2 regions of the Pseudomonas sp. GW823-FHT05G12 genome follow, and region 2 is predicted to be linked to the other one. Evidence: predicted binding sites of a transcription regulator. Region 2 holds the regulator's gene; the other holds the start of a gene.

Region 1 (6,224 bases), 2.7 Mb from region 2:
GCATCCCCTGTCCGGGCCCCGCCGACCTGGCGCGGCTGGCCCGTTACCGGGAAGCCAGCGCCTACTTACAAACGCTGGCCTGAGGATCAACCGCACGCCTTGAGGTTGACCGGCCCCACGAACGCGTTTCCCCGCCCCATCACGCAGGCGACCTGTTGGTTGCGTTGCCGCTCCCAGGCTTGCGGCGGGTAGGTCTTGTTCCAGGCCTCGAAAAGCTGGCGGTCCTGTTTGGACAGGCGCAGGTTGTACTGCTTGCTCATGTAGAAGTAGGTGCGGGCGATCATGCCGCGGATCGACGGGCGCGGCATCACCTTCCTCGCCTTGAAGTCGACCTGGGTCAGGCAGCGGCCATACTGGCCGCGTTGTTCTGGTAGCCAGCCGAAACTGAAGTTGCTGCGGTCGCCGTTGACCTCACCGATGCTTGGCACCAGGTTGTGCAGGTCGGCTTCGGCGCGTTGGTACACTTCGTCATGCTGCGAGCACTGCTTGCGCCCGCCACTCTGCCAGCATTGGCGCTGATGGCCGATCTGCCAGGCGGGTACGATGTGCTCCCACTCGATGCGTGACGCGCGCTGGGCATTCTTGCGCGGGGCATAGCCGCAGGAGGCCAGGTCGACCTTGTTGCCCTTGTATTTACAGCCGCAATAGAACTCGGTCGATTGTGGCGCGTAGAGCTTCCAGGCGACCTTCTTGGCCTCCTGGAAGGTACGCGGAGCGTCGGCTTGAACAAACGGAGCGGTCAGTAACAGGCAGGCTGCTGCGAAAAGCGAAACTCTCATGCGCAGTCAATCTTCCTTCGGTACCGTCCAGAAAATCTGCACACCGCCATCGTCGCGATGGGCGAGGGTGACGTTGTCGTTTTCTGCGATCTCCTGAAGCAGGGTCTCCCAGTCATCCGGGCTTTCCTGTTCCAGGCGGAAGATCAGCGCCGCACGGCTGCGCTGGGCGGTGGGGCTGTTGATGATCTTCTGGATGCGTACACCCAGCTGTTCATAGCTGCTCGGAGTGGCGGAGGCGGTGCTGGACACAGGAGTTTCCTTGTTTTGCTGTATGTGCATACAGTATTTCACTGTAATTAAATTCGCAACAGCTTGTCAGGGGAAATCCAGCGTTGGTCTGTAAGCCATGACACTGTTCTGAAATGTAAACGATGTTCGGGTTAGAGGCAGTGCAAAGCAAAACCTGAAGTGAGACAGGCGGCGACTGAGGCTGCCTGCCTTCTTTATAGCTTCAGCAGGCTGTTGCGCTGGTAACTTTCTTCGCGGCCGTACGGATGTGGGTGCCGTACAGCGTCAGGCCTGTGAAGGCCAGGCCGCCCACCAGGTTGCCCAGTACGGTGGGGATTTCGTTCCACACCAGGTAGTCCATGAGCGAGAAGTCGCCGCCCATGATCATTGCGGATGGGAACAGGAACATGTTCACGACCGAGTGCTCGAAACCCATGAAGAAAAACAGCATGATCGGCATCCACATGGCGATCACCTTGCCGCTCACAGAGGTGGAGATCATCGCGCCGACCACGCCCATCGACACCATCCAGTTGCACAGCACGCCACGCAGGAAGATCGTCAACCAGCCTGCCAGCCCGTATTGCTCGTAACCCAGGGTGCGGGCCTCACCGATGCTGGCAATTTTCTCTCCCACGGCACCGGGGGAAGCATGGAAACCATAGGTAAAGACGAAGGCCATCATGCAGGCGACCGTAAGGGCGCCGGCGAAGTTGCCGACGAACACCAGGCCCCAGTTGCGCAGAATTCCCCTAACGGTGACCCCGGGGCGTTTGTCCAGTAATGCCAGCGGGGTGAGCATGAAGACCCCGGTGAGCAGGTCGAAGCCCATAAGGTAGAGCATTGAAAAACCAACCGGAAACAGTACTGCGCCTATCAGGGCTGAGCCTGTCTGCACTGCGATGGTCACTGCGAATACGGCCGCCAGGGCCAGAATTGCCCCGGCCATATAGCTGCGGATCAGCGTGTCGCGAGTGGACATGTGGACCTTTGATGCGCCGGCATCGAGCATCTTGGTGACAAAATCGGTGGGTAGCAGATAAGACATGGCGGTTCCCTCAACTGCGGGTAATAGGCGGCACCCCCGGAGGGATGCCGAGGGTTGGATGGGTTTACCAGGAACGGTATGGCAAGAACTTGCCATTGAGAGTCAACAAAACCCGGTCGCCTTTGGGATCTTCGATTCGCTCGACATGCATGGAAAAGTCGATGGCACTCATGATGCCGTCGCCAAATTTTTCCTGGATAACGTCTTTCAGGGTTGGGCCATAGACGCCCACGACTTCGTACAGTCGATAGATCAGCGGGTCTTGAGGGATGGACTTGTCCCAACCCTTGACCGGGAAAGCGGTTAAGGTAGCGGCGACTTGATCATCCAGCTCCAATACCTCGCAAAGATGCGTTGCCACTTCCAGCGGCGCGCTGTTCATGCCGTAGCAAACCGATGCAAGCCATACCGGGGCCTTGCCCACTGCGTTGGCAAGATCATCCCAGCTCAGGCCCTTGCGTGCTTTCGCGGCCATGATCAGGTGATGCATTTCAAGTTTGTCCATTATTTCTGCTCCCGCAGTTTTGTTTAAGGTGAGAACACCCATAGCGAGAGATGTGCCAACTTCCAACATTTTGTAACTACCTGATTTTATTGGTTTATTTTTTGGTTTCTGGCGGGGTGTATTTACGAAATTTCGTAAATTACGAACTGTCGTAATATTGTTCACGAAATTTCGTGAAAATCGGTTCGAGGATATCCATCAGTGACAGACACCGTCGCCCTCGGAGTCGCGGCCGACTCCGCCGTTGCCATGCTGTTAATCCACCCGGTAGCTGATCGAGTACTGCAAGCCAACAACGCCGCGCTTGATTTACTTGGCTGCGCCGCAAATGAGCTGCCCGGTCATGCCTTTAGCCATTTTCTGCGAGGGGGAATCGCACTGTGGGTGAGCTTTACGGATGAGGTGCTGACTCAAGGCGAAGCGTGGTCGGACGACCTGCTGCTGGTGGATCTGCAACTGCGGCAAATAGCGGTGGAGGTTTCGGCTAGCGCGGTTGAGGGCGGGAAAATTGTGCTGGCGGTGCAGCGCCGCGACCTTCTGGAGCAGCGCCGTAACCGTGCTGAGGCGCGCCGGCAACACCGTTTGGGCCACGTGGGGTGGGAACGAATCAGCCAGGTGTTCGAGCGCATCCAGCAGCAAAACCGGCTGATTCTTGGTGCAGTTGGCGAGGGCATCTATGGGCTCGATACCCGGGGCCAGACCACGTTCATCAACCCCGCCGCCGAGCGTATTTTGGGGTGGAGTGCCGTCGACATGATTGGCCAGGATGCCCACCATTTGTTCCACCACAGCCATAGCGACGGACGTGCGTTCGAGGTCAATCAGTGCCCCATCCATGCTTCGTTCAGCGATGGACAAGTTCATCGCGTGGACCACGAGGTGTTCTGGCACAAGAGCGGCGAACCAATCGCCGTCGAGTACACCAGCACTCCAATCTTCGAGATGGGAAGGCTGGTAGGGGCGGTGGTGTTGTTTCGGGACATCCGCGAACGACAACGCACTGAAGCGCGCCTGCGCGATGCGCTAAGTGAAGTAGAGCAGTTGAAGACTCGGCTGGAAATGGAAAACCAATACCTGCAGGAGGAAATCAACGCCCACGGCAATCACCACGAGATCGTCGGCGAAAGCCCTGCGGTCAAGCATCTGTTACAGCAGATCGACCTGGTCGCAGCTACCGACGCCAACGTGTTGGTCACCGGCGAGTCAGGCACGGGTAAAGAGCTTGTTGCTCGCGCTATTCATGCCAGCAGCCCCCGGCGCGACCGCCCTCTGATTCGGGTCAATTGCGCCGCGGTGCCCCGTGAATTGTTCGAGAGCGAGTTCTTCGGCCACCTCAAAGGGGCCTTCACCGGAGCGGTCAGCAACCGAGTGGGTCGCTTTGAGTTGGCAGACGGCGGTACCTTGTTTCTCGATGAGGTGGGAGAGATTCCGCTGGAGCTACAAAGCAAGTTGCTCCGCGTTCTACAGGACCGCCAGTTTGAGCCTGTAGGCGACAATCGCACCAGGGCCGTTGATGTGCGAGTTATCGCCGCAACGAACCGTGACCTACGCGATATGGTCGCCCGAGGTGCGTTCCGAGAAGATTTGTACTTCCGCTTGAATGTGTTCCCTATACGCTCGGTGCCCTTGCGGGAGCGACTTGAGGACATTCCTTTGCTCGCCAGCCATTTTCTTGAAAGGGCTAGCCTGGCGTTCAACAAACCGGGCATTCGCATGTCGCTGACCCAAGTCGCGGTGCTTCAGCAGTACGCTTGGCCGGGCAACATTCGCGAGCTTCAAAATGTGATTGAGCGACAGACCATTGTCTCCCGAGATGGTCGCGTGAGCTTTCATGAGGTTCTGGCGCCAAGCGCCCCGTCCAGTGGCCCTGTATCTTCAACTTCACAATGCCCGCCCGAGCCGACTGCCGACAAAGACTGGGAGCGGCAGATGAAGCTGAATGCGATCTCTGTGCTCAAACGAACAGCAGGGAAAGTCTCCGGCGAGGGTGGTGCTGCGCAATTGCTGGGGTTGAAGCCCACAACCCTGGCGTCTCGACTCAAAAAGTGGGGCGTTGATCCGAGAGATTACAAATAGAGCTACTCGCGCAACCCTGAGAAGAAACCCACTGATGCGAGCCCCAGTTGAGTGGCGGCGGGGCGGGGTTGATCTGGAAAAGGAAGAATGGCCGGTGATGTGGGGCACCGGCCATGGGTGGTTGATCAGTACTCCCAGAAGATGCGCTGCAGCTCTTTGCTGTCCTGGGTCTTGGTCATTGCCACCATCGCCAGGATCCGCGCTTTTTGCGGGTTCAGGTCGTGAGCCACGACCCAGTCGTTCTTGTCATCCGGCTGTTCGGCGTTACGCAGTACGAAACCACCCTGGTTGACATGCGACGAGCGGATGATCTGCACGCCGTTCTTGCGCAGTTCTTGCAGCGCCGGGACTACCCGCGACGATACCGAACCGTTGCCGGTACCGGCATGGATCAGCGCCTTGGCGCCGTTCTGTGCCAGCGCCTTGTAGGCGGTGTCGGTGACGTTGCCATAGCCATAGGCAATGTCCACCTGCGGCAGGCTGCTGATCTGCTTGATATCGAACTCGGAATTGACCGTATGGCGCTTGGCCGGCAGGCGGAACCAGTACGATTTGCCTTCCACCACCATGCCCATCGGGCCCCAGGCGCTCTTGAAGGCTTCGGTCTTGATGTTGACCGCTTTGCTCACATCGCGGCCGGACTGGATCTCGTCGTTCATGGTCACCAGCACGCCCTTGCCACGCGACTGTTTGTCGCTGGCTACGGCCACGGCGTTGTACAGGTTGAGCATGCCGTCGGCGGACATGGCGGTACCCGGACGCATCGAGCCGACCACCACGATTGGCTTGTCGGTCTTCTCTACCAGGTTGAGGAAGTAGGCGGTTTCTTCGAGGGTGTCGGTGCCGTGGGTGATGACGATGCCGTCGACGTCCTTGCTTTCAGCCAGCTCGGCGACGCGCTTGCCCAGCTTCAGCAGGTCGTCATTACTGATGCTCTCGGAGGCGATCTGCATCACTTGCTCGCCACGTACATTGGCGATGTCGGCCAGTTCCGGCACGCCGGCGATGAGCTTGTCGACGCCCAGCTTGGCAGCCTGGTAAGTGGCGCTGTTGGCAGCGCTGGCACCGGCGCCGGCAATGGTGCCGCCGGTGGCGAGGATGACCACGTTGGCCAGCTTCTGTTGGGTTTCGGCTTCTTTGGCCGAGGCGCTGGATGGCAGGATCAGCAGCAGGGCGAGTGCGCTTGGGGCGAAGGTTTTCAGTGCGGCATTCATCGTTATTGTTCTCGCTTCCTAGTGAGTTAGTTATTGAGTCGCGCAGGGCTATAGGCATTTTTCGTACCAAGGCGCCACGCGTTGCCTGGGTTGGAGCGGCCTTGCGTTGCAATGGGCTGTGTAGCAGCCCCGACAATGTGTGGTGTTGCACCGAGCCGCGCCTGCCAAGGCGGCATTGCATTCGTAATTCCGAACAGATAAAGGAAAAGGTGTTCGGTTTTTCGGAAAAGGCTGCATAATCGGCCCCAGCAGCACTTTGGCCTCCGAAAGCCAAACGGATTTGACAAACAACGGTCCTGTTACCATAGTTGGTCAACGCAAACGTTTGCGATCCGACAAAAAACACAAGATTCGGAGTCATCGTTCATGAAGCT
Region 2 (6,224 bases):
GCCGGATGTGGCACCCAGAAACCATGCCTACGGAATTCACTGACATGCCCCATACCTTGCCTGCATTGCCATACGCCTACGATGCGCTGGAACCACACATTGATGCCCAGACAATGGAAATCCACCATACCAAGCATCACCAGACCTACGTGAACGGCCTCAACGCCGCCCTCGAAGGTACCGAGTGGGCCGAATGGCCGGTGGAAAAACTGGTCGCTGCCGTCAAGCAACTGCCGGAGAACCTGCGTGGTGCCGTGACCAACCACGGCGGCGGTCACGCCAACCACAGCCTGTTCTGGACTGTCATGTCACCTCGGGGCGGTGGCGAGCCTGTGGGCCAGCTGGCGCAAGCCGTCACTGCACAACTTGGCGGCTTCGAGGCTTTCAAGGAGGCTTTCACCAAAGCCGCGTTGACCCGCTTCGGCAGCGGTTGGGCCTGGCTCAGCGTGACGCCGCAAAAAACCTTGATGGTGGAGAGTAGCGGCAACCAGGACAGCCCGCTGATGCACGGCAATGCGCCGATCCTGGGCCTGGACGTGTGGGAGCACGCGTACTACCTCAAGTACCAGAACCGTCGTCCGGAATACATCGGTGCCTTCTACAACGTCATTGACTGGGTGGAAGTTGAACGTCGTTACCTTGAAGCCCTGAAGTGAGTCGGACCGGTATGCGCTCTGAGGTGATGTCTGTCAGCAGTGTGCGCCTGTTCCGCCTGGCGCTTGGGACTTTGCTTTTGCTGGCTGGCGCCGCGTTATTGGTGGCGCGCGGCCTCGCCTGGCTAGACCTCGACCCGCGCATGCTGCGCGCCCTGGAGGGCGGTGCTTTATGCGCACTGGGTACGGCACTGGGCGCAGTACCGGTACTGGTCATTCGCAATATGCCGGTGGCGCTGGCGGATACGCTGTTGGGCTTCGGTGCTGGCGTGATGCTGGCGGCCACCGCGTTTTCCCTGATCATGCCGGGCCTGGCGGCGGCTCAGTCTATTGGCTTCAGCCCTTGGGGGGCAGGTGGCCTGGTCAGTTTTGGCCTGATGTTCGGGGCGTTGTGCCTGTTCCTGGTCGACCTCAAGGTATCCTGGGCTTCGCCGGAGGCGTTGGTGGGCACAGCAAACCAACCGGTGATTGCAGCGCGCATCTGGCTGTTCGTGATTGCCATCATTGCCCACAACATCCCCGAAGGTATGGCCATTGGTGTGTCGGCCGGGGGTGGCATGGCCGACGCCGACAGCCTGGCCATGGGCATTGCCTTGCAGGATGTGCCTGAGGGGCTGGTGATCGCGCTGGTGCTGGCAGGGGCGGGCATGCCGCGCTTCAAGGCCTTCCTGATCGGCGCAGCCTCAGGCTTGGTCGAGCCGCTGGCGGCGTTGATCTGTGCCTGGCTGGTAAATGTTGCCGAACTGCTGCTGCCGCTGGGGCTGGCCTGTGCAGCGGGGGCGATGTTGCTGGTGGTCACCCAGGAAATCATCCCCGAATCGCGCAGCAACGGCCATCATCGTCTGGCCAGCCTTGGGCTGTGTACAGGCTTCTGTCTGATGATGGTGATGGATACCGCGATGTCCTGACCTGGTGCAAGCGCAGGTTTGCGAGGCCTATTCGCCTTCGTCAAAGAAATTGTTGATCAGCTCGACCAGTGCGTCCATGGCGTCGCTGTCCTGTTCGCCCTCGGTATGCAGGTGCACCTGGGTGCCTTTGCCTGCGGCCAGCATCATCACCGCCATGATGCTCTTGCCATCCACCAGCTTGTCCGGGGCGCGACCCACCCGTACCTGGCAGGGGAAGCGGCCGGCCACACCGACGAACTTGGCTGCCGCCCGGGCATGCAGACCCAGCTTGTTGATGATGGTGATTTCGCGGGCGGGCATCTGGGGCGGATCCTTGGGCTAGAGGTCGCGATGGCGGACCTGGACGTTTTTCAGGGTTTGCTGCAGCTGTCGACCAAGGCGCTCGGTGATGTACACCGAACGGTGATGTCCGCCAGTGCAGCCGATGGCAATGGTTACGTAGGCGCGGTTGCTGGCAGCGAAGCGGGGCAACCATTTGAGCAGGTAGCTGGAGATGTCGTTGTACATGTCTTCGACATCCGGTTGTGCGGCCAGGTAGTCGATCACGGGTTGATCGAGGCCCGAGTGCTCACGCAGTTCCGGTTTCCAGTAGGGGTTCGGCAGGCAGCGCACGTCAAAAACCAGGTCGGCGTCGACCGGCATGCCCCGCTTGAAGCCGAACGACTCGACCAGAAACGCTGTGCCAGGCTCGGGCTGGTTGAGCAGGCGCAGCTTGATCGAGTCACGCAACTGGTACAGGTTCAGGTTGGTGGTGTCGATCTTCAGGTCGGCCAGGTCGGCAATGGGCCCCAACAAGTCGCTTTCCACGCGGATGGCTTCCGCGAGCGAGCGGTTGGCGTTGGTCAGGGGGTGCCGCCTGCGGGTTTCCGAGAAACGCTTGAGAAGGACCTCTTCATCGGCATCCAGGTACAACACGTCGCACTGGATGTGCCGGGCGCGGGCTTCTTCAAGCAGCTCGGGAAAACGCATCAGGTGGCTGGGCAGGTTGCGCGCGTCGATCGAAACCGCCACCTTGGGCTGCAGCAATTCGGTGTTGATCAGTGCATTTTCCGCCAACTGCGGCAGTAGCCCGGCGGGCAGATTGTCGATGCAATAGAAACCGCTGTCTTCCAGGACATCGAGGGCGGTGCTCTTGCCGGAGCCGGACCGGCCGCTGACGATGATCAGGCGCATGTTCAGTGCTCGTTCTGTACGTCCAGGACAACCTGGAACAGGGCCTCGTTGCTGGTGGCCGCACGCAGTCGATCACGGACCTCCTTGCGATCGAGCATGCTGGCGATCTGACGCAGAAGTTCAAGGTGAGCATCGGTGGCCGCTTCGGGCACCAGCAGCACAAACAGCAGGTCCACCGGCGCGCCATCAATGGCGTCGTAGTCGATAGGCGCTTCCAGGTGCAGCAGGGCGCTGACTGGGGCAGAGCATCCTTCAAGCCGGCAGTGCGGGATGGCGATGCCATTGCCAAAACCGGTAGAACCGAGCTTTTCCCGGGCTACCAGTTTTTCGAAGACGTCCTGCATCTCCAGTTCTGGCACTTGGTCGGCGATGACAGTGGCGACCTTTTCCAGGGCGCGCTTCTTGCTGCCGCCCGGCACGTTCACGAGGGAACGGCCGGGGGTCAGGATGGTTTCAAGTCGGATCATGGATGAGGGGGATCAGCGGGCAGCTGCACCTTGCAGCAGGCTTTGCTGTTTTTCCTTGTGTTTTTTCAGTTGGCGGTCGAGCTTGTCGGCCAGGGCGTCGATCGCTGCATACATGTCTTCGTGTTCGGCGTTGGCTACCACTTCGCCGCCGGGAATCTGCAGGGTCGCCTCGACCTTCTGCTGAAGCTTCTCGACTTTCATGATTACCTGCACGTTGGTGATCTTGTCGAAGTGACTCTCCACGCGGGCGAGCTTTTCAAGCACGTAATCGCGCAGTGGCTGGGTGACTTCTACATGCTGTCCACTGATATTGACTTGCATACAGCTTCTCCTTTGTTGCCCGTGCATAAAGAGGCAGGTCTTGCACCTGCCACGAAAACGCTGTGGCACATCTCAGGGGCTACATCAGTCGCTTGCGTTCGCTCGACGGTGCGATGCCGAGGGACTCGCGGTACTTGGCGACGGTGCGACGGGCTACCTGGATGCCTTGTGCCTCCAGTAAACCAGCGATCTTGCTGTCACTCAATGGCTTTTTCTGATTTTCCGCCGCAACCAGTTTCTTGATGATCGCGCGGATCGCCGTGGACGAGCATTCTCCGCCTTCGGAGGTGCTGACATGGCTGGAGAAAAAGTATTTCAGTTCGTAGATGCCACGCGGGGTGTGCATGTATTTCTGCGTGGTAACCCGCGAGATGGTCGATTCGTGCATGCCTACGGCTTCGGCAATGTCATGCAGTACCAACGGCTTCATCGCTTCGTCGCCGTGGTCGAGGAAGCCGCGTTGGTGCTCGACGATCTGCGTGGCAACCTTCATCAGGGTTTCGTTACGGCTTTGCAGGCTCTTGATGAACCAGCGCGCTTCCTGCAGCTGGTTGCGCATGAAGGTGTTGTCGGCGCTGGTGTCGGCACGGCGCACGAAGCCGGCGTATTGTGGGTTGACGCGCAGGCGTGGGATGGCTTCCTGGTTCAGTTCTACCAGCCAACGGTCGCTGTCCTTGCGCACGATGACGTCGGGCACCACGTACTCGGGCTCGCTGGACTCGATCTGCGAACCAGGGCGCGGGTTAAGGCTTTGCACTAGTTCGATGACCTGGCGCAGCTCGTCTTCCTTGATTTTCATCCGCCGCATCAGCTGGCTGTAGTCACGGCTGCCGAGCAGGTCGATGAAATCGGTGACCAGGCGCTTGGCTTCGGTCATCCACGGAGTTGTAGCGGGTAGCTGGCGCAGTTGCAGCAACAGGCATTCACCCAGGTTGCGGGCGCCGACGCCAGCCGGCTCGAACTGCTGGATGCGGTGCAGTACGGCTTCGACCTCGTCCAGTTCGATATCCAGCTCGGGGTCGAAACCGGCGCAGATTTCTTCGAGTGTGTCTTCCAGGTAGCCCTGGCCGTTGATGCTGTCGATCAGGGTCACGGCAATCAAGCGGTCGGTGTCGGACATCGGCGCCAGGTTCAACTGCCACAGCAGGTGGCTTTGTAGGCTTTCGCCGGCCGATGTGCGCGTGGTGAAGTCCCATTCGTCGTCATCGTTGCTCGGCAGGCTGCTGGCGCTGGTCTGGTAGATGTCTTCCCAGGCGGTATCGACCGGGAGCTCGTTGGGGATGCGCTCGCTCCACTCTCCGTCTTCCAGGTTGTCGGCGCTGACGGTGCTTTCCTGGAAACTGTTGTCCTGAACTTCGGCGGCCGGCTTGTTCTCGGCGTTGTCGGCCATCGGGTCGCTGTTGTCGAAGTCTTCGCCGTCTTCCTGACGTTCGAGCATCGGGTTCGACTCCAGCGCTTCCTGGATTTCCTGTTGGAGGTCCAGGGTAGAGAGCTGGAGCAGGCGGATGGCCTGTTGCAACTGAGGTGTCATCGTCAGTTGCTGGCCCATTTTTAGGACGAGCGATGGTTTCATGGCAGGGGCTTAATACCTTGTTCGCCGGCGCGCATGCGCCATCCACTACACGAGGGCGCCGGAGCGCCAGATCAAGCAAGTTTTATGCCTTAAATTGTAGCGTTTGCCTAGAGTACCGTAACAACTTTACCCGCAGTTTCAGGGCTGTTTGCCAGTACTTCAGGCACGTGCCGGGTCAGAGGCGGAACTCGTGACCCAAGTAAACTTCTTTGACCAGGTCGTTTGCCAGGATGGTTTCAGCGTCGCCTTCGGCGATCAGTCGGCCATCGTTGACGATATAAGCGGTTTCGCAGATATCCAGGGTTTCACGCACGTTGTGGTCGGTAATCAGTACGCCGATACCTTTGGCCTTGAGGTGGTGGATGATCTGCTTGATGTCGCCGACCGAAATCGGGTCGACACCGGCGAACGGTTCGTCCAGCAGGATGAACTTGGGTGCGGTTGCCAGGGCGCGCGCAATTTCGACGCGGCGGCGTTCACCACCGGACAGGCTCATGCCGAGGTTGTCCCGGATGTGGCTGATGTGGAACTCCTGCAGCAGGCTTTCCAGCTCTTTGCGGCGGCCGTCCCGGTCGAGGTCCTTGCGGGTCTCGAGGATGGCCATGATGTTGTCGGCGACCGACAGCTTGCGGAAGATCGAGGCTTCCTGCGGCAGGTAGCCGATTCCGGCGCGGGCGCGGCCGTGCATGGGCTGGTGGCTGACATCGAGGTTGTCGATCAGTACGCGGCCCTGTTCGGCCTGGACCAGCCCGACAATCATGTAGAAGCAAGTGGTCTTGCCGGCGCCGTTGGGGCCGAGCAGGCCGACGATCTGGCCGCTGTCGATAGACAGGCTGACATCACGTACTACCTGCCGCCCCTTGTAGCTCTTTGCCAGGTGCTGGGCTTTGAGGGTTGCCATTTACTCGGCCTTCTTCTTGGGCTGGATCACCATGTCGATGCGCTGACGGGGTGTTGTCACATTGCCGCCACGGCCGGCGGTCGCCACCTGGGTCTGAGTGTTGTAGACGATCTTTTCGCCTTCGGTGGTATTGCCTTCGCTCTCGACCTTGGCGCGGTCGGTGAGAATGACCAAGTCCTTCTGCGACTGGTACTGGATGGTTACGCCCCAGCCTTTCATCTTGTCCGG

What was found. The regulator sigma-54, encoded in region 2, starts transcription at its own class of promoters, with help from an activator protein. The targets are predictions, from matches to a motif close to ANTGGCATNNANNTTGCTNT.
Region 1: a site for sigma-54 is predicted at 2,649-2,668, ahead of AC3RCM_RS17495 (sigma 54-interacting transcriptional regulator). Genes of this name have one in related genera too.

Annotation. Positions count from the first base shown of each region.
Region 1 covers NZ_CM179501.1:3,826,741-3,832,964, reverse strand. The annotation lists gene AC3RCM_RS17520 (hypothetical protein) at 1-83, shown strand, start outside; gene AC3RCM_RS17515 (endonuclease) at 87-779, opposite strand; gene AC3RCM_RS17510 (DUF1654 domain-containing protein) at 786-1,028, opposite strand; gene AC3RCM_RS17505 (formate/nitrite transporter family protein) at 1,231-2,055, opposite strand; gene cynS (cyanase) at 2,120-2,560, opposite strand; gene AC3RCM_RS17495 (sigma 54-interacting transcriptional regulator) at 2,762-4,636, shown strand; gene AC3RCM_RS17490 (asparaginase) at 4,762-5,850, opposite strand; gene AC3RCM_RS17485 (sugar ABC transporter substrate-binding protein) at 6,217-6,224, shown strand, end outside.
Region 2 covers NZ_CM179501.1:1,142,521-1,148,744, forward strand. The annotation lists gene AC3RCM_RS05210 (DUF2753 family protein) at 1-43, shown strand, start outside; gene AC3RCM_RS05215 (superoxide dismutase) at 45-656, shown strand; gene AC3RCM_RS05220 (ZIP family metal transporter) at 668-1,561, shown strand; gene AC3RCM_RS05225 (HPr family phosphocarrier protein) at 1,589-1,861, opposite strand; gene rapZ (RNase adapter RapZ) at 1,880-2,734, opposite strand; gene ptsN (PTS IIA-like nitrogen regulatory protein PtsN) at 2,737-3,201, opposite strand; gene hpf (ribosome hibernation-promoting factor, HPF/YfiA family) at 3,214-3,522, opposite strand; gene AC3RCM_RS05245 (RNA polymerase factor sigma-54) at 3,602-5,095, opposite strand; gene lptB (LPS export ABC transporter ATP-binding protein) at 5,271-5,996, opposite strand; gene lptA (lipopolysaccharide transport periplasmic protein LptA) at 5,997-6,224, opposite strand, start outside.